One region of the Paenibacillus sp. FSL M7-0134 genome, then DNA from elsewhere that is predicted to be linked to it. Evidence: riboswitches for the same ligand, from Rfam matches in the RefSeq annotation. Region 1 holds a riboswitch; each other region holds the start of a gene.
What was found. A riboswitch is a leader RNA that binds a small molecule or an ion and turns the genes downstream of it on or off. The one in region 1 is predicted to bind thiamine pyrophosphate.
Positions count from the first base shown of each region.

Region 2: another riboswitch for thiamine pyrophosphate. It lies ahead of thiC (phosphomethylpyrimidine synthase ThiC); the one in region 1 lies ahead of NSQ58_RS18415 (ECF transporter S component).
Region 3: another riboswitch for thiamine pyrophosphate. It lies ahead of tenA (thiaminase II); the one in region 1 lies ahead of NSQ58_RS18415 (ECF transporter S component).
Region 4: another riboswitch for thiamine pyrophosphate. It lies ahead of NSQ58_RS14595 (thiamine phosphate synthase); the one in region 1 lies ahead of NSQ58_RS18415 (ECF transporter S component).

Region 1 covers NZ_JBBOXV010000002.1:585,872-590,753, reverse strand. The annotation lists gene NSQ58_RS18430 (methionine ABC transporter ATP-binding protein) at 1-102, opposite strand, end outside; gene NSQ58_RS18425 (energy-coupling factor transporter transmembrane component T family protein) at 242-1,033, opposite strand; gene NSQ58_RS18420 (ABC transporter ATP-binding protein) at 1,008-2,471, opposite strand; gene NSQ58_RS18415 (ECF transporter S component) at 2,471-3,067, opposite strand; TPP riboswitch at 3,317-3,426, opposite strand; gene NSQ58_RS18410 (TatD family hydrolase) at 3,471-4,268, opposite strand; gene NSQ58_RS18405 (polynucleotide kinase-phosphatase) at 4,289-4,882, opposite strand, start outside.
Region 2 covers NZ_JBBOXV010000002.1:404,236-409,117, forward strand. The annotation lists gene NSQ58_RS17545 (alpha/beta hydrolase) at 1-965, opposite strand, end outside; gene NSQ58_RS17550 (IclR family transcriptional regulator) at 1,264-2,007, shown strand; TPP riboswitch at 2,163-2,275, shown strand; gene thiC (phosphomethylpyrimidine synthase ThiC) at 2,463-4,307, shown strand; gene NSQ58_RS17560 (hypothetical protein) at 4,429-4,581, opposite strand.
Region 3 covers NZ_JBBOXV010000001.1:1,834,664-1,839,545, forward strand. The annotation lists gene thiD (bifunctional hydroxymethylpyrimidine kinase/phosphomethylpyrimidine kinase) at 1-407, opposite strand, end outside; gene thiM (hydroxyethylthiazole kinase) at 404-1,246, opposite strand; gene tenA (thiaminase II) at 1,321-2,010, opposite strand; TPP riboswitch at 2,147-2,249, opposite strand; gene NSQ58_RS08250 (NAD-dependent malic enzyme) at 2,342-4,063, opposite strand; gene NSQ58_RS08255 (glycosyltransferase) at 4,569-4,882, shown strand, end outside.
Region 4 covers NZ_JBBOXV010000001.1:3,235,476-3,240,357, forward strand. The annotation lists gene NSQ58_RS14585 (hypothetical protein) at 1-915, shown strand, start outside; gene NSQ58_RS14590 (ABC-F family ATP-binding cassette domain-containing protein) at 1,099-2,652, shown strand; TPP riboswitch at 2,746-2,854, shown strand; gene NSQ58_RS14595 (thiamine phosphate synthase) at 3,119-3,712, shown strand; gene thiO (glycine oxidase ThiO) at 3,777-4,882, shown strand, end outside.

The DNA.
Region 1 (4,882 bases):
GTGAATTTCCCCCTCCTCCACTTGAAGGGACACGGATTGAACCGCATGAAATTGGCCGCTTGAGGTGGTATAATGCTTGCTTACCTGATGCAGCGTAATCATGAAACCTGGCCTCCTGATGATCCATTTCTCAGGGAAAATGTAATAAGCCCGCCAGCCCAGGCGGGTCTGTACGAGCCGTCAATTCCCATTGCATTAATATACCACAGAGCAGAAAACGGGCAAAGCCTTTTGACAACAATTAACGTACATCCCACACCCCCACGTAAGGAAAGCAGATACCGAGTCCCCAAGCCAGCGTAAGCATTATGACAAAATAGAATATGAACACAATATCTACAGCCGAATAGCCAATCGCATAATAATACGTGCGTTTGGTTTCATTAGTAAAACCCTTGGCTTCCATGGCAATAGCAATTCGCTGTGCACGCCGGATACTTTGAGCGAGCAGCGGAATTGCATACCTGCGAAGCGTGGCATACATATTCCATTTGGACACATGCTGATGTAAACCTCGAATACGATGGGCTTGTCTCAATGCCTGGAATTCCTCCACCATCATGGGCATCAACCGCATGGCTGCCAAAAAGCTATACGCATACTTCGGAGAGAGCCTCCATTGCTGCATCAGTGAATAAAAAAGGTCCACTGGACGAGTCGTTAAACCAAACAGCAACCCTACCGCCGCCATACTCAGCGCACGAAAGCCCAGATGTATACCCCGATAAAAGCTTTCCTGCGTAATATGGATCAGGCCCCATGTCCACCAGGTCGTCACCCCTTTGCCGAACATCATCATGCCCGTTGAGGTTGAAATAAACACCAATATAAAGGGAGATCCATACAGCAGCAGCCGCTTCCATGGATGGCCTGACCAGACAAGCAGCAGCAACATAGCACACGCAACATTAAACATGACATTCGGATCATGAATGACTATAACGACCACAAACAGTATGGAAAACATAACGAGCTTTAGGCCCGGATTCACACGATGCAGCCATGTTTTATGATGGGGAAAGGACAGGTTCATACTGTAGTTCCCCTTTCTGAATCCGCCATATATCGGTACAATATCGATGGACAATTTCTGGGTCATGCGTGACCATCACAATGGCCGTGCCTGCCGCTCTCAGCTGCTCCAACATATCCAGCATGACAAAGGTATTACGCGCATCCTGCCCAAAAGTCGGTTCATCCAGCAGCAGCACTTCCGGCTCACGGATCATAGCCGTAGCAATACTCAACCGCCTTTTTTGGCCCAATGAAAGCTGATACGGATGACGCTCGTCCAGCCGCTCCAGTCCGAACTGTACGAGCATCCGATCGACCCGTTCCCGGCACTGTTCAACGGTGAACAAGCTCTTGGGTAACGAATACTCTAGTTCCTTTCGTACGGTGTGTGCTACGAATTGCAGCTCGGGATTTTGAAACGCGAACCCGATACGCTCTGCCAGTTGTTCCGTACTGCCTGCCTCAATTCCGCGCACGCTATAACGTCCCTGTGTGCGAAGTAAGCGCATCATGGAGAGCAGCAGTGAGCTTTTGCCAGCCCCGTTTTCACCGACCACGCCAATCCAGTCGCCAGGCTTCACCTGCGCATGCTCCACATAAATCACTGAACTTAAACCGCGGAGGCCACTAAAATGTTCCAGCTCCAGCAAATCAATCCCTGTACCATTCCCCGTACCATTCTGCTGTGTCACTGATTCACTCCAACGCGGCGAAGACGATTCACTCCATACTCCCGGGTACCACACGCCATACTCGGACAATGCCTGCCGCTGCCCATGAAATACTTCTTCCGCCCTTCCATCCGCAATGATCTCCCCTTGAGCAGAAAGCACCACAATCCGGTCCACATCATGGACAATTTCATTAATTTTATGCTCCACGATCACCAGTGTCTGGTCTACCGAAATGTTTCGAATGGTATCCCACACCTGTGTAGTGCCTTCCTCGTCCAACAAAGCCGTGGGCTCATCCAGAAAAAGCACTTCTGGCTCCATAGCCAGCACAGACGCAATCGCCAGCCGCTGTTTCATTCCCTGTGACATGCTGCCAATGGGCATGTGTATATCATCCGTTGATAGACCAACCTGTATCAGCAGCTCGCGAATACGGGATCGCATCTGCTCACGAGGAACCTGATTATTTTCCAACACAAAAGCCAGTTCCTCGTCTGCATATGACATACAAAACTGCGTATCAGGATCTTGAAATACAATACCTGAGACACTTGGGATTACAGCAGCATCGCATTTCATAGGCACTTCTATCGTGCGTGGAATCAGACCGCTTAACACTTGGAGCAGCGTTGATTTACCGCATCCACTCGGTCCCAGCAACAGCAGCTTTTCCCCCTTGCGGACAGACAAAGACATATTGTGAAAAAGCAGCTCCTGCTCACCGGGGAATTTCAACCGAAGACGGGTGATCGAAGCCACCACATCTTCGGTTGCCTGGCTCATCAATCCAGCCCCTTATAATCTTGTTCCGTTGCGGGTCTCAAACTTCGCGTGACTCCGGTTACCTCCAATGCCCTAGCCAGATAGAACGCGAATACCCCGGCAATCACAATGCTGCCAATCATGCGAAAACCAATATACAAAACATAGTTCCAGGTCGAAAGCTGATCAATATACCCGTAGCTGAAGTCTAAAATTAGAGAAGCGACAGCCGCCCCGGCCGCAGCTAGCGAAGCAACCCACAAGTTTGCGTTCCGATACAGAAAAGCTGCAAAAAACAGCTCCGCTCCCAAGCCTTGCAGCAGGCCATAGTACAAAGTGGACATCCCCCATTCGCTTCCCAAAAAAGCACTGACCGTTGCCGCTGCCACCTCTGCCAAAATTGCAACACCCGGCTTGCGAATGATGAGATAAGCAAACGTGCCTGCCATAAACCACATGCCATACATCAGTTGCTCGGCGTGTAGACCGAATGGTTTCATCAAATCATAGGCAGGTCCCCATATTTTGTAGACTAACCCGAACACAACAGCGATCACAATCGTGACCAAAATATCAGTCAGCTTCAACCCTTTGGACGCTCTTACAGCAGTATTCATTATTGCGTGCTCCCCTTATCCTTATAATTGGCCTCTTGGCCATAAAAAAAAGCTTGTCTGGAGCTGAATCTCCAGGCAAGCTTTATGCGCAGTAAAAGGTGAAGCACCATACAAAACATCATTCGTCGATATGCCTTATATAACCAGTAGTCTAAGCTACTACACTGATACCAAGCCAAAGTCAGGGTCAAGGTAAAATGCTAGGACATACATTGTATCTATCGACAACCGCGAAACAAGCGGCATTCCTGTATAGTGTTCTTGGTTTCTCTACGCTGGCATTACCCAGATCAGATTTCACGGTCAGTGGCAAGGGCCACCCTCTCAGCCTGACTTTCTCAAGCTCCCGACAATGCTTTTTTAATTCACTATAATATATACCACATCTATGGCTTTGACAATCCTATAATCCGAAGAAACGTTTGGCTGTCTCCGTCGTGGCGATTTCGATCTCCATCATGCTTCGGCCTGTACATTCGGCTATCGTAGCAGCAATGTGAGCGAGATACATCGACTCATTACGCCCTTCTTTGGGCTTCACGGGCAAATTACGCGGGGTCAAAAATGGAGCATCCGTTTCAATCATCAGACGGTCCAAGGGAATATCTCTGACCAGTTCACGCAGATGTTTGCCACGCCGTTCGTCGCAAATCCAGCCGGTGATCCCGATATACAGTCCCATCTCTACATACGTATGCAATTCTTGTTCCGTGCCTGTAAAACAATGCACCACTGCTTTATCGACAAGCCCTTGATATTCCCGCAGCATAGCAACAAAATCCTCATGTGCATCTCGTTCATGCAGAAATAACGGCATATTTAGCTCACCCGCCAGTTGGATTTGCTCCCCAAACCATCGGCGCTGCACATCGCGCGGCGAAAAATCACGGTTATAGTCCAATCCGCATTCCCCTATGGATACGACCTGCGGCTGACTCGCCAGCTGGCGGAGCTGCTGAATCGTATCTGCGCTGCAGTCTTTGGCATCATGGGGATGCACGCCAGCTGTCGCATACAGCTTGCCCGGATAACGTGCTGCATACTGAGAAGCCTCCCGACTGCTGCGGACACTGGTCCCGGTAATAATCAGGGGTGAAATCCCTACAGCTGCTGCTCTCTCTACCACCTGTTCCCGATCCGCATGAAACGAACGGTGCATCAAGTTCACGCCAATATCAATTAACGGTGTACCCCTTTCCATCTCAATCCCTCCTTCGCAAACTACAATCTCGGATCAATCGGCTCCGATTCCAGAGATAGCGCGGCAAGGACGCATTCATGAATACGATCCACCGTATCCTTGCGGACAAAACGTTCCACGCCTTCCATACCAAGCGCTCCTTCCATCAGGGCATGACGCTCCTTTTTGTTCGTTCGACGCTGCTTCAGACGCTTTAAATTCTCAGGGGCAAGATAATCCATACCGTAAATGATGTGCAAATACTTCTGGCCTCTCACCTTGATTGCAGGCTGAATCATCTTGTCCCGATTTTTCATCAAAAAGCGTTCCGGCTTGATCACAATCCCTTCATGACCATCCTCTGTCATCTCGTTCCACCAGCGAATGACCTCTTCCTCGCTTGCTTCGTCCGTGATAACGCGGTACTCTGTCTCCATAAACAGGGAAGACAGCCCAGCGAGCTCCCGGTTTTGCTCCATATGCCAAATATGAGAATGGTCGAAAAAAGTCTTTCCGCTGTGTGCCAGTGTATGGAACGGTGCAATACGAATTTCATCCAGACCGTCCACATCCCAGCAATATTTTTGAAAAGCATCTTGAAACGTTACGGCATTCGCGTACTTCTGTTCCATTTC
Region 2 (4,882 bases), 180 kb from region 1:
AACGTCGATACCCGTCGCAAATATTCACGAGGGTGCTCTCTGAAAATAAGCTCATGTATCCCGTTTTTAACAATCCATACACTGGAAAGCGGGTTGGTTTGATTGGCAGCGAGCTTTTCCGCAATAGGATAAGGAGCTTTTTCATCCTGTGTACCATGCACAAACATGATCGGGAACGGATAGTTTTCCTTTTTAACTTCCTGATATGGAATTTGATGCAAGCTGGTTCCGTTCAAGACTGGAAACAGCAACTCCAGAATTTCCAAAGACGGATGTCTTGGCAGATTAATTTGATTGTGAATGTTATGGTACAGCGTATCTGGCTCCAGCAGGAAGGTGCTGTCCAAAATCATTGCGTCCACATCCTTGGTTTGCAAGCCCGCCTGAAGAGCGGTTCCTGCCCCCATGGAGAAGCCCCATACGATAATCTCCGACGAGCCGCGTTGCTTCGCAAGCTGAATTGCTCCGAGGAGCTGTTGGGATTCTGCTTTGCCTCCGGTTGCGACTGCTTTGCTGTTTTGTGACGCGAATCCATAATCGAACATGACCACATTAAAGTTCAAACTGTGGGCATAATGCGCCAGATCATACATGGGAATCCAGCTTTCTTCGCGGTTAGCCCCATAGCCATGACTGAAAATAATCGTTTTCCGCGATTGATCCGCCGGGATATACCAGCCTTGTACCATGCGGCTACCATCCTTGGCAGGGAAGCTGACTTCCTCATAAGGCATGCTTTTGGCCTGCATCGGATTAGAGTACAGTGGTGCAACGGTGGGATTCGTAAGTACCCATGCGATGTAAGCATGCAAGGCAATAAAACAAAACAACAGAAAAAAGACGACCGACAGCAGCAGAGCAATCACAACGTGCTTGAACCGCAGCAGACGGGGATTAAAGAGTGGGGTGGACGGCTCCTGAACAGCGGTCTGTAGCTGAGCGTTGCGCTGGGATGTCGAAATCATGTAAGAGCCTCCTTATATAAAATTGATCTTCGTTTCATAGAATTTAGGTATAATTCCACTTGAAAATAGTAGTGTAGATCCGTATAGATACCTATTATCGTATGATGGGGATTATCCAAAGTCAACGCCTGAACCGGAAAAGTAAAAATGATGCAAAGAATTGTCGATGTTTGTTCTCGTTCTGTAATATGGTTGTCACAAAAACATCGGTTTACAGTAGCCGCGACTATTCTATATAATTTATGTAACCATGTTTCATAGTGTGAAACGAATATGGATACAAGAGGAGCGGTTCACGATGGAAGACCGTAAATTAACCGTTCGCGCTGTAGAGCGTGCACTTGATATACTGCTGTGTTTTACCGCAGATTCGGATCTTGGCCTGACGGAGATTGCCTCCAAAATTGGTCTACATAAAAGCACGGTTCATCGGCTGCTGACTACGTTGGAGGATCGGGGCTTTGTCGTTCGGAATGCCGAAACGGAAAAATATCGACTTGGCTTCCGCATTTGGGAGCTATCCACGCACTTGTCCCAAAGCGACGAGCCGGCGGTGTTGTTACAGCCTGCAATGGAAGGACTACGTGATCGTCTGGGCGAGACGGTCAGCTTGTACTTACGGGACGGCAGCATGCGTATTCGCATACAAGCCGTGCAGAGCAATCAGGCGATCCGCAGGGTTGCGCCTGTAGGTGCGCGTATGCCGCTGGCTGTAGGGGCCTCCAGCAAAGTGCTGGCAGCCTTTATGCCGCCGCAGGAGCTGGAAGCCCTGCTAAGCGGGGATGAATGGCCGTCCTCAGTAGACCCGGAGGTCTATAAAGCCCAGCTGCAGGACATTCGCGAGAAGGGCTATGCGACCAGCTATGAAGAACGGGAGCCAGGGGCTGCTGCTGTGGCTGCCCCAATTGTAAACCGGAAGGGACAGGTCACTGCGGCTTTATCTGTATCCGGTCCGGTCAGTCGGCTTGCACCCGAGACGCTACATGACTTTGCTCCGATTTTGATTGAAGCGGCGAAGGAAATGGGACTTATGCTTCCGTAACAAGAATGAGCACAGTTGAAGCAAGCAAAGTGATTTGATGGGGAGCGTCTCCTTGGTAAAGGGAACCTAGAAGGGTTGCCAAAGCCATAAATTTAAAGTAGTCTGGTAAGGATGGCGGGATATCTGTTATAGCCGCCTCATGTGAATAGAAGTATCACAGTTACTGGGGGAGCCTGTAATGCCGGGCTGAGATGGAATCGTGCAAGATTCCGGACCCTTTGCACCTGATCTGGATCATACCAGCGTAGGGAAGTAATCGGCCATTGAAATGTATACGCGGCTGCTGTCTACAGTGGCGCATTGGAATAGGATTATTCCACATGCGTACTGTCTGGATAGCTGCCTCGTTAGATTAGCCGGTTCCCTAGGGAACCGGCTTTTTTGCATAGATCAGCGCCACCCTGGGAATGGTTCCGGATCGGTGTGTCATTTCATCGAAACGGGAGGAATGGACAATGAAGCCGACAGAAGTAGAAGGAACAAAAGGAACAGAATTGAAATCAACAGAAGTAAGATTGGTAGGAACAAAAGAAGTTGAGGTAGAGAAGACAAACGGGGAGCAAGCCAGAGGGGTAACGCCCTTTCCAGGGAGCCGTAAGGTATATATTCAAGGCTCACGGCCGGACATTGCCGTGCCAGAGCGGGAAATTGCTCTTCATCCTACACATACGCCGCAGGGCACGGAGCATCATGAGCCATTGCGTGTGTACGATACGAGCGGTCCCATGACCGACGAAGCCTATCAGGTCGATATCCGTCAGGGCCTGCCTCCATTACGGCGAGCTTGGGCCCTGGAACGGGGCGATGTGGAGGCTTACGAGGGACGCGCCGTCAAACCGGAGGATAATGGACTGAAACCTGGCTCCAAACGGGAGACAGTTGAATTTCCCGGCGTGACCAACCGTCCGCTTCGTGCTTCGCAAGGTCGTACAGTGACGCAAATGCATTATGCGCGGCAAGGGATCATTACGCCTGAAATGGAATTTGCGGCGATCCGCGAAGGGGTGGAGCCTGAGTTTGTACGGCAGGAGTTGGCGGCTGGACGAGCCATTTTGCCTTCGAATATCAATCACTCGGAAAGTGAGCCAATGGTCATTGGGCGTCATTTTCACGTGAAGATCAATGCGAACATTGGTAATTCTGCGGTTACCTCCTCCATCGAGGAGGAAGTGGAGAAAATGACCTGGGCTGTGCGTTGGGGCTCGGATACAGTTATGGACCTGTCCACAGGCCGTAATATCCATACAACACGTGAATGGATCATTCGGAATTCTCCTGTACCGATTGGGACTGTACCGCTGTATCAGGCACTTGAAAAGGTGAACGGCGAAGCAGAAGCGCTGACGTGGGAGCTGTATCGCGATACGCTGATTGAGCAGGCGGAGCAGGGAGTGGACTATTTTACAATTCATGCGGGTGTATTGCTGAGGTATATACCGATGACGGCGAATAGAATGACGGGAATTGTATCCCGTGGTGGGTCGATCATGGCAGCCTGGTGCCTTGCGCACCATCAGGAGAATTTTTTGTATACGCATTTTGAAGAAATCTGCGAAATTATGAAAGCCTATGATGTGGCCTTTTCTCTCGGGGATGGTCTACGTCCGGGTAGCATCTATGATGCGAATGATGAAGCACAGTTTGCAGAGCTGGAAACGTTGGGCGAGCTAACGCAAATCGCCTGGAAGCATGATGTTCAGGTCATGATTGAAGGGCCAGGACATGTCCCTATGCATAAAATCAAAGAGAATGTGGATTTACAAATGGAGATTTGTAAGGAAGCTCCTTTCTATACCTTGGGACCGCTCACGACGGATATTGCCCCCGGATATGATCATATTACCTCAGCCATCGGGGCGGCGATGATCGGTTGGTTCGGGACGTCCATGCTGTGTTATGTTACGCCTAAGGAGCATTTGGGTCTGCCCAATAAGGATGATGTCCGTGAGGGTGTCATTACCTACAAAATTGCGGCACATGCTGCCGATCTGGCGAAGGGTCATCCACGGGCACAGCAGCGGGATGATGCTTTGTCCAAGGCACGCTTTGAGTTCCGGTGGCGGGACCAGTTCAATCTGTCGCTTGATCCCGAGCGGGCCTTGTCCTACCATGATGAAACGCTACCGGCAGAGGGCGCCAAGGAAGCACATTTCTGCTCGATGTGTGGTCCCAAATTTTGTAGTATGCGCATTACGCAGGACATTCGCGCTTATGCAGCGGATAAGGGGCTGAACACTCAAGAAGCAGTAGCTGCCGGGATGCGTGAGAAGGCAGAGCAGTATCGGGATGGAGGTCAGTAAAACGAACGTGTGAGTTTAGGAAAAATGAATTAAAAAAGCCGTGGTTCTCTACAGTCGATGTAGGGAACTACGGCTTTTTAGCTTATGTAAAGCGGGATCTTGCAACCGGATAAACGGCGCCTTATTTTTTACCCATTTTTTCATTCAAAATGTCCTGAAAGCTGAGCTTCTTCTCCGAGCTATCTTCTTTCTTCTGCATACTCACCGCGTTGGCACGTTGGTATTGGTGGTGAAAGGGCATCAGGGTGTGGACGGTTAAGTTCATTGTATTCATGTAGGTCATTCCTCCAATTCCATATTGTCAAATTCAGATTGAGTTGCTTAGGACGTCTGTATAGGACTATTTGTATGTACTTGATGTCGTGATGCTATGTAGGTTGCTTGGTAATGTTTCAATCATTATACCCACATTTTTTCAAAGTAAAACGCTTTTGACATAAAACAGGAAGATGGTCATATGTGTCCAAAATGTCGATTAGGAGGATGGTCGTTTTAGAGGAAAATGTGCCTAGGTCTAAAACAAGGGCTAGAGGCCCGTTTTCTTAGTTTAGTAGTCGGGATTGTGTTATTTTGTC
Region 3 (4,882 bases), on a different contig from region 1:
GCCAAGGGGAGCAGGTCGTCCTTCAGAGCCTGCATCGCTTCTGGCTGCAGCAGCTTTGCGCCTCCCTTGGCAATCATCACGGGATCGACGACAACCTTTTTCCAGCCGAACTTTCGAATCTGCTTGCTCACAAGACGGATGATGCCCGCATTAAACAGCATGCCAGTCTTCAGGGCATCCACTCCAAGGTCTAATCCTACAGCTTCGATCTGTTCCGCTGTTGCTTCCTGTGGCAGCGGATATACGCCGTGGACCCCTAAAGTATTCTGTACGGTAATGGCCGTAATAGCCGACATGCCGTAAACGCCAAGCTCCTGAAAGGTTTTGAGATCGGCTTGAATTCCGGCCCCGCCGCCACTGTCCGAACCGGCAATCGTCAGCGCTCTGGGTACACGAACGTCTGTCATCGCGCACCACCTGCTGTGGTTGTTCCGGCTTCACGGACAGTGACATGCCCCTCTAGCGAACCTGTATGTAGTTTGGCGAGCTCGTCGAGAAAGGCAATCTGGAAGCTGCCGGGCCCCAGCTCTGCGGTACGTGCTGCGGCTCGGGAAGCTGCTGCACCGTAAAATGCCAAGCCTGCTGTACCTGCGAGCAGCAGGTTGGGTTCAACAGCTGCAAAGGCACCTAACACAGAGGTCAGCAGGCAGCCTGCTCCGGTTACCTTCGTGAGCAGCGCGTCTCCACCGCTAATCATTCGTACTTCGGCCCCATCGGTGATGACGTCCTCTTTTCCAGTAATGACAACCATTGTATTGAGCGTTCGAGCAGCCCGAATTGCCAGATCGACATTTCCGCTGTCAGCACTGTCACCAGCATCTACGCCTTTAATCTCACGCGCTTCTCCAACAAGATGCGCGACTTCGGCTGCATTGCCCCGCACCAATGAGATTTTGACTTTTCTCAGGATTCGCAGTGCCGACTCAGTTCTAAAGCTCGTTGCTCCCGCACCGACCGGATCTAGCAGGACCGGAACACCGTGTGCATTCGCCGATTGTCCAGCAATGATCATGGCATCCACCAGTTCGCGGTTCAGCGTACCGATGTTTAACACGACGGCTCCCGCTATTTTTGCCATGTCTGCTACTTCCTCGGGTGCATAGGCCATCACCGGGGAGGCGCCCAATGCATACAGGCCGTTGGCCGTAAAGTTAGTGACTACCACATTGGTCATATTGTGAACGAGGGGTTTGCTGTTTTGTACCTTCGTCAGGAGATCCGAATAACTTTTTTCCCATGTACTCATAATGATTATCCTCTCTATAGTTGGTGGTTCAACAGGGCATTAACTGTACTTCACGCATCGAATTGCCAAGCTGACTATTCCAAGACCGCTGCCTGTATCTGGACCGGCCATTCTTCCTGCTTATAGGCCATGTCCCAGAACTTATATTCCAGCTGGCAGCTCAGTATAAAATGCTCAATCATCCGCTCTCGCTCAGCAGCCGTTGCGCCTTCCGCCCAAGCATCTACACGTTCTCGGAACTTGAGTGTTGTATCATCAAGCTGGTCTCCATAGAAGCCCATCCATTCATAGAACGGATGAGACTCATCCGGCTTTACTTCATCCAGCAGCCTGCGACCAATCTCGGCATACGTCCACATACATGGCAGCAGCACAGCCAAGATCTCGCCCAGGCTGCCCTCATGCGCAACCGTCAGCATGTGACGGATATAGTGATGAGCCGACGGAGCGAGCGGATATCCCTGCAACTCTTCATAGCTCACCCCTGCGACAGCACAGAAATTTTGATGCGGATGAACCTCGCTGTGGAGAATAAAAGAGATTTGTTCATTAAATACAGCCATGTCCTCCCGATTCGTGCATTTGGAGATTGCGATGCCGTATATCCGCATGTAGGCGTTCAAATATTCAAAGTCCTGTTTTACATAGTGAATCAGCTGTCCCCTTGTCAAACTTCCTTCAGCAATACCTCTCACAAAGGGATGCTCAAAAATCGCTTGAAAAATGCCGTCCGCCTGCCGACGGAGTTCTTGTGTAAAACTCAATTTCCCCACCTCCATTAAATTGAAGAGCAAGAAGTCCTGTAAGAATATAATTCCGGAACAACGCTAAAAAGCCGCCCCGGAAAAATGGAGCGGCTTCAACAATAGGCCCAATACGCAAAAAACGCTTGAAACCTTATATACGAAGGCTCCACTTTCCTACGCTAGTACGAACTAGATCAGGTTCAAAGGGTCCAAGATACGCTCTTGTCTCAGCCATAGTGGCTCCCCTAGTGGACTTCTATTCTTTTGACTATTACTGTACATTCGTTCATATGCTATGTCAAACATAGTGTACAAAATATTAAATTTCCTCTAGTTAGGTGTTTTGGGCTTAGTGAGGGTGATGAATTACACTTTCCACTGCTTTGACCTTGGCATATTTCGGTTTCCACATTGCATCTTGTATAGCTTGTTCCACATCTGAAATGTGCGCCTGCGCTACCTGATCCTGAATCGCGGCTTTTGCAACCGCAATCGCAACAGCGTACGAAACTTCGCGTAATTTTCGGATATGAGGGAGTAGCGCACCGCCAGGCGTATTCGAATCTACACCATTGGCAACAGCAACTGCTGCCGCTGTAAACATCGCAGGGGTAATCCTTTTGGCTTTAACCACAATCGCACCCAGACCCAGTCCCGGAAAAACAAAGGCATTGTTCGCCTGTCCAATCTCAAAATTTGTATCGTTATAGGTAACGGGCTCAAAAGGACTTCCGGTTGCGATCAGTGCTCTGCCATCTGTCCACCGGATCAAATCCTCGGGTACTGCTTCTGCAAGGTTTGTAGGATTGGACATGGGCATAATGATCGGGCGTTCTACATGCTTTGCCATCTCCTTGATGATCTCTTCAGAAAAGGCACCTGCTACACCGGAAGTTCCAATCAATATCGTAGGCTTCACCTGACGGATGACCTCCAGTAGCGGTATTTTGCCGTCACCCGACCGGGTCCATGAGCTGACTTCATCCTTTTTGCGCACATACGGTTTCTGATACTCCAATACGTCTTCCATATCTTCCGTTAACAGCCCGCGATAATCAAAGGCCCAAAAGGACTTGAATGAATCATCTACGGAAAGGCCATCCTCGATCATAGCGCCCCGAATTTGATCAGCGTTACCGATCCCTGCAGCCCCTGGGCCGAAAACAAGTATTTTTTGTTCACGCAGCGGAGTCTTGGTGACACCCACCGCCGAAAGAATCGCAGCCAGGGTCACTGCTCCTGTACCTTGTATATCATCGTTGAAGGTGAGTATGCTTTGACCGTATTTTCCTATAATATGGCGCGCATTAACGCTACCCACATCTTCCCAATGTAAAAGCGCCTTCGGGAATTGCGCTAACGTTTTGCTGATAAAAGTATCAATAAACTGGTTATAGGCTTCTCCGCGAACTCGTTTATGGCGGTTTCCGATGTACAGTGGATCATTCAGCAGCTTTTCATTATTCGTGCCTACATCCAGTACAATTGGCAGCACCCGCCCAGGATGAATGCCTGCCGCAGCCGTATACACTGCAAGCTTGCCGATAGCAATGTTAATCCCCCCGACGCCCCAGTCACCAATCCCTAAAATACTTTCGGAATCTGTCACGACGATCAGATCCACATCATGGCCACTCAAACCAGAATTATGGAATGCTTGTCCAATACCGTTCGGGTTATCTATCGACAAATATATGCCTCCAGGGCGGTTGTACTCGTGACTATATTCTTGAATCGCGGTTCCTACGGTCGGCGTGTAGACTACGGGCAGCATTTCACTCAAATGATCGGTTAGCAGCCGGTAGTAGAGTACGACATTTCGGTTGTGAAGGTCGTTGAGAGAAGCATTTTTTCGCAGCATGGTGGGTTGTGCCAGAAACTGCTGATATGCCCGTACGCTCTGTTTCTCCAATGAAAGGACGGTTGGAGGAAGGATTCCTTCCAAACCCAGCTCCTTGCGTTCTTCTTCTGTAAAAGCGACACCTTTGTTCAAAAGGGGATTTGCCAACACATCCTTTCCCCGTAATGGAGTAGATAATGACCCATCGCGATTGACATAAAATGCTTCCATAGAAAGACCTTCCTTCTCTTCATTTACATATTGTAAGGATTTCACAAAATTCGATTCCAGTCGCTCCGAAGTGCAAGATATAGACGAACTAAACCATTTCGATCTATATCTTGTTCATTGAAAGTCGCTTATCGGATTTTTGCAAAATTTTCAAGATGACATGTTGTCCATAGTATGGACGTGCGAATCTGTTTTATTCTTCTATTTATCTATGACAAAATAACCATATATATTTCCTTCTGTTGATCTAAAAGAACTAATTTTAGATATAGATGCGCTAACTAATTCTGATGGTTTTGGTTCTAATGAATCAGGTCTAAATACTCTATTTTTATCAAATATGAAAATCAGTTTTTCTTCTCTTATATCCTTATATATCATGGAGTGTCAGCTATTTTGTTAAGGAAATATGAAGTATTTGGACATTAATTTAACTCCTATAAGCAAACATTCTTAATTCTTTTTCAACAAAATAGAACTATTCGGAGGAAAAGGAGAGGTTTGTGTGCAGGGACCTATAGCCATTTTTAGCGATAACGACAGGGCTATTGATTATCCCAATGTGATTTGTTTTTACCAATATATACAGTGCGAGGACACGGAGGCAGCTTCAGTCTACGAGAACGCATGTTGTTGCCTGATTGATTATAGGGAGCCGGGGCAGGCGGTGCGGAAAGCCAATCAGATCCGTAGCCAATTTCCGCAAATGCCATTGTTACTGGTGACGGATGTAACAATTCCGTTCAGTGATCAGCATATGGTGCAAATCACCGGAGTAGGCCGTTTGCGCCTGCTATTTTGGCAAGCCAATGACACCGA
Region 4 (4,882 bases), on a different contig from region 1:
CAGAATCAGCGTGAAGTGCAGCAGCTAGAAATGAAATATACGTCGGCTCTCCGTACCGCAGTTCAGGATGCGGGGGTTATGCTCTCACAGAATGAACGTCAAGAACGCGAGGCCGGATACGGATCGGATAAGTTTTTTCGTGTAGATAAAGAAGCAGCGCTGCACACGTTCCTGCACACCCTTTTTCTTAATGTAGGCATTGATGGGGATATAGTAGCACAACGTGCATTATTGGATTACATACCAGCCATTGTAATTCTAGATTATGACGGTTATTATGCGTTCACTTCAGAAGCCTATACCGACGAGCATGGACAAGCTGCCATAGGTCCCAAATGGAGCGAAAAAAAGCCATATGCCTATGTTGATTCAGTAGGCAACAGTGTGGGGTTCACCTTGGATAATTATGTGCACGCATATGATGCGCGGAATCACAGGTGGGTGGAGGGCTTTCAAAAGGAACTTCAGGACCAGACCCCTATATCTTTACTGAATAATTCAGAAACTTTTGAGCAAATACGTCGTTCCACCATCGTTCGCAGCGTCCAAGAGGACCTGGCGCGAATTATTAATGTCCATAACGAAAAAGCTGCACGTAACGGCATAACTTATACGTTCACGCTACCGCTCATTCCGCAAGAGGAGTGGTACAACACAGTAGATGATGTGGGTCTGATCGCGTTTATCCAAGGCATTCCGGTCGGAGACAGGTATTACAATAACTATGGATTTGGTGGTGGGAGAGTCGTTAGAAAGCAAGACATTATAGGCGGCATAGAACCAGATACTGGGATGAAATATTTTTATAGAGATTCATGTCCAGCTCCCTTTAAAGCGAGTGAACGTTTTGCGGATGAAAAATCTGCAGCAGCTGCGGGATACTTTGAGTACAAATGTTATAATGGCTTAAAATAATCACCTTCATGGGTGGTTTTTCTTTTTTTAGGCAGATCCATATCAAAAACCTTAAAAATCGCTGTTTTCCATATTCCGATATGGTTGCAGAATGTGCTACAATAAAGCTTTGAAAGAAACGAAATGCATATGAAATAAGAACAGTCGGCAGCGCCGATGACAATAAGGAGCCAAAAACAGCTTATGAGTTTATTGACTGTAGAAAATGTATCTCACAACTTTGGGGACCGCGCATTATTTAAAAATGTTTCCTTTCGATTGCTTGCGGGGGAACGTGTAGGTTTGGTAGGAGCTAACGGTGTCGGTAAATCGACACTCATGAACATTCTGACTGGAAAATTGCTTAAGGATGAGGGTAAAGTGGAATGGACTCCACGTGTACGTTACGGCTATCTGGATCAGCATACCAAGCTGACACCGGGCAAAACGGTACGTGATGTTTTGAAAGACGCTTTTCTTCCTCTGTTGGAATTGGAAAAGGAAATGATGCAGATTACTGACAAGATGGGGGATGCTTCTCCTGAAGAGTTGGAAGTGCTGCTGGAACAGATGGGTGAAATTCAGGAGCAACTGGATATGGGGGATTTTTACCTCATTGATGTGAAGGTTGAAGAAATGGCGAATGGACTAGGTCTGTCGGCCATAGGACTGGATCGGGATGTATCTGCACTTAGCGGTGGGCAACGGACAAAGGTGCTTCTTGCTAAGTTGCTGTTGGAAAAGCCAAATGTCCTGCTGCTGGATGAGCCTACCAACTATTTGGATGTAGAGCATATTGAATGGCTTACGCGCTATTTGAAGGATTATCCCTATGCTTTTATTCTTATTTCACATGATACTGAGTTTATGAACCAGGTCGTTAATGTTATTTACCATCTTGAATTTGCCAAGATGACCCGTTATTCAGCTAACTATGAAAAGTTTCTTGAAATGGCGGATCTGAACAAAGCTCAGCATATTGATGCTTATGAGAAGCAACAGGACTTTATTAAGAAACAGGAAGATTTTATTCAGCGTAATAAAGCGCGTGCCTCTACATCAGGCCGAGCAAAGAGCCGTGAAAAGCAACTTGATCGGATCGAACGTATAGATAAGCCTGAAGAAGCTGCGAAGCCAACCTTTCAATTCAAAGAAGCACGTGCAAGCGGAAAGACGGTATTTGAGGGTATTGATTTTGAGATTGGTTATACGCATGCCCTTTTGCCTAAAATGTCCATGACGATTGAACGTGGCGAAAAGATTGCTATTGTTGGCTACAACGGTGTCGGTAAATCGACATTGCTCAAAACCATATTGGGAAAAATACCGCCAATCAGTGGAAAAACCTATCAAGGTGATTTTTTGCAGCCCGCTTATTTTGAGCAGGAAGTAAAGGCGGAGAAAATTACACCGATTGACGATGTGTGGAATGAATTCCCACATTTGAACCAGCATGAAGTACGAGCGCATTTGGCGCGTTGCGGTTTAAAGAATGAGCATATCACGCGTCCGCTATCTGCGCTCAGTGGTGGAGAACAGGCTAAAGTCCGTCTTTGCAAACTGTTAATGCGTGAAAGCAACTGGGTACTGTTCGATGAGCCTACCAACCACTTGGATGTTAAAGCTAAGGATGAGCTGAAACGTGCCTTGAAGGAATACAAAGGGACCGTATTGCTTGTATCTCACGAACCGGACTTTTACGAGGATTGGGTAACCAAAACGTGGAATGTGGAAGAGTGGTCAAGTAAAGTTAACTAACATCAACTAAATCCAATTCTGCATATTTCACACGAAGTGGGGTTTGCAGAATTAGGAAAATATGCTAAGCTATCTTTAGCTTATACAATAAAATAGTCACACTAGGGGAGCCGCCCATGCGGCTGAGACGGAATAAATGGATTTCGGACCCTTTGCACCTGATCTGGGTTATGCCAGCGTAGGGAAGTGAGCGCCGTACAAACAAGGCAACACCATCTTATTTTTGTTTGTGCGTGGGACGATACACGTATACGGATATCATTGTCCGTTCGATTATTGGACGTTCGTTAAACCACTTCCTTGGGGAAGTGGTTTTTTTGCGTTTCGTTCACTTTAAGTTGTTCGAGCTTCCGTAGACGATTCACATACAATCCCCTTTCATTACTGCTGGTAGACGTGGCTGACTAAGCTTAGATCCATTAGTCCAATGTGAGGTGAAGACAAAATCGAATTACACGCAATTTCGATGGAAAAGGGCACTTTTGCACAAGCAGCCCAAGTGGCTGCTGTGATTTGTCCGTATGTTCATTATGTACACGCGCGTTTAAAACAGAATGGTGCCTCTGCATTGCTTTCTTTGACTCGCAGCATGGTGGAGCAGGGAGTTTCTTTGCAACAAATTGTAGTAAATGATCGTGTGGATGTAGCTTTACTTACTTTGGTTGGAGCCGTCCAGCTACCAGCTAATGGATTACCTGTAGCGGATGTGAAAAGCCTGCTTCCAAAGGGTACACGCTGTGGAGTATCTGTGCATTCCTTGGAGGAGGCGCAGACTGCCGAGCGGGCAGGAGCGGACTATGTACTTTATGGTCACGTATATGAGACCCATTGTAAGCCCGGTATTGTACCGCGGGGTTTAGCTCAGCTTGAACATATTTGCAGGCTGTCGAACATTCCGGTGATCGCGCTGGGCGGCATACAACCGCACCATATCCCGGAGCTTTATAGGGCCGGAGCAAGCGGAATTGCGGTGATGTCTGGTATATGGAAGGCTGAGTCGCCCGTTGCAGCTGCGATGGAATATAGGCGAATGGCAGATCTTGTAGTTCACAGCCTGTAGCGAGAAAACGAGAGTAGAGGCAAGCTGAAAGCAGAATGGTTTATGGAGAGGAGACACGAAACAAATGCCAAAGATACACACAGAGGCAAGAGCGATAGGACACGCTGAATGCTTGGTCATAGGTGGAGGTGTCATCGGCAGTTCCATTGCTTATCATGTGGCCAAGGAGGGAAGAAGTACGATCTTGCTGGAACGATTGATCCCGGGTGAGGGAGCCTCAGGAGCAGCGGTTGGAATGCTGGCAGCGGAAAGTGAAGAGTTCACCGACTCTGAGCTGGCACGATTTGCTCGCATAAGTCGAGACGCATTCCCTGAGCTTGTCTGTGATCTGGAGCGTTTGTCGGGTATTTCGGTGGAATTCCGTACAGAAGGATTTGTGACCCCTTTCCGTACGGAAACTGAAGGCCAAAAACGCTGGAAAGCTGCTAAAACGCGAGAGGATGATTGTCCTATCTGGTGGGATGCGAGGGAATTGGCCCGACGAATTCCAGGTTTGGATGAACAAGCGATCGGGGCAATATATCGTTCAAAGGAGACACAAGTGGCTCCTGTCCAGCTTTGCCGTGCTTATGCAGGTGCTGCTGCGGTGCTGGGGGCAACGGTATGGTCTGGTACACAGGCAGAGCAACTGGTCATACAGAATGGTCGAGTTTGCGGTGTTCGAACACATAGTGGCTTTTTTTCCTGCGATCAGGTCATTATTGCTGGAGGCTTGGATAGCATGAAATTGCTAGCGCAGGTTGGATTTGAATATCCACTTTATCCGGTCAAGGGCGAAGCGGTAGCGGTCTCCTTGAAGGATCACCCGTTAGAATACACCATTTATGCTGATGATATTTACCTCGTGCCTAAACAGAATAACGAGCTTTGGATTGGGGCAACGAGCCTTCCGCATCAATATGACGAAGAGGTGACCGTAGGAGGCTTGGAGGGGTTGCTGGCACGTGCCTCTGCTTGGCTGCCGCGCGTCCGTGAAGCTTCTTTTATACGCACTTGGGCGGGCTTACGTCCGCAGGCCGCATCAGGTCATCCTTTTATAGGCACTGTCCCTGGGGTCGAGGGCGTATATGCTGCCGTCGGGCATTATCGCAACGGTGTCCTGCTGAGTGATGCTACCGGGCGTGCGCTGGCAGCTATGCTTAATGGGGCTGGTGCAGCTGAACTTGGGAT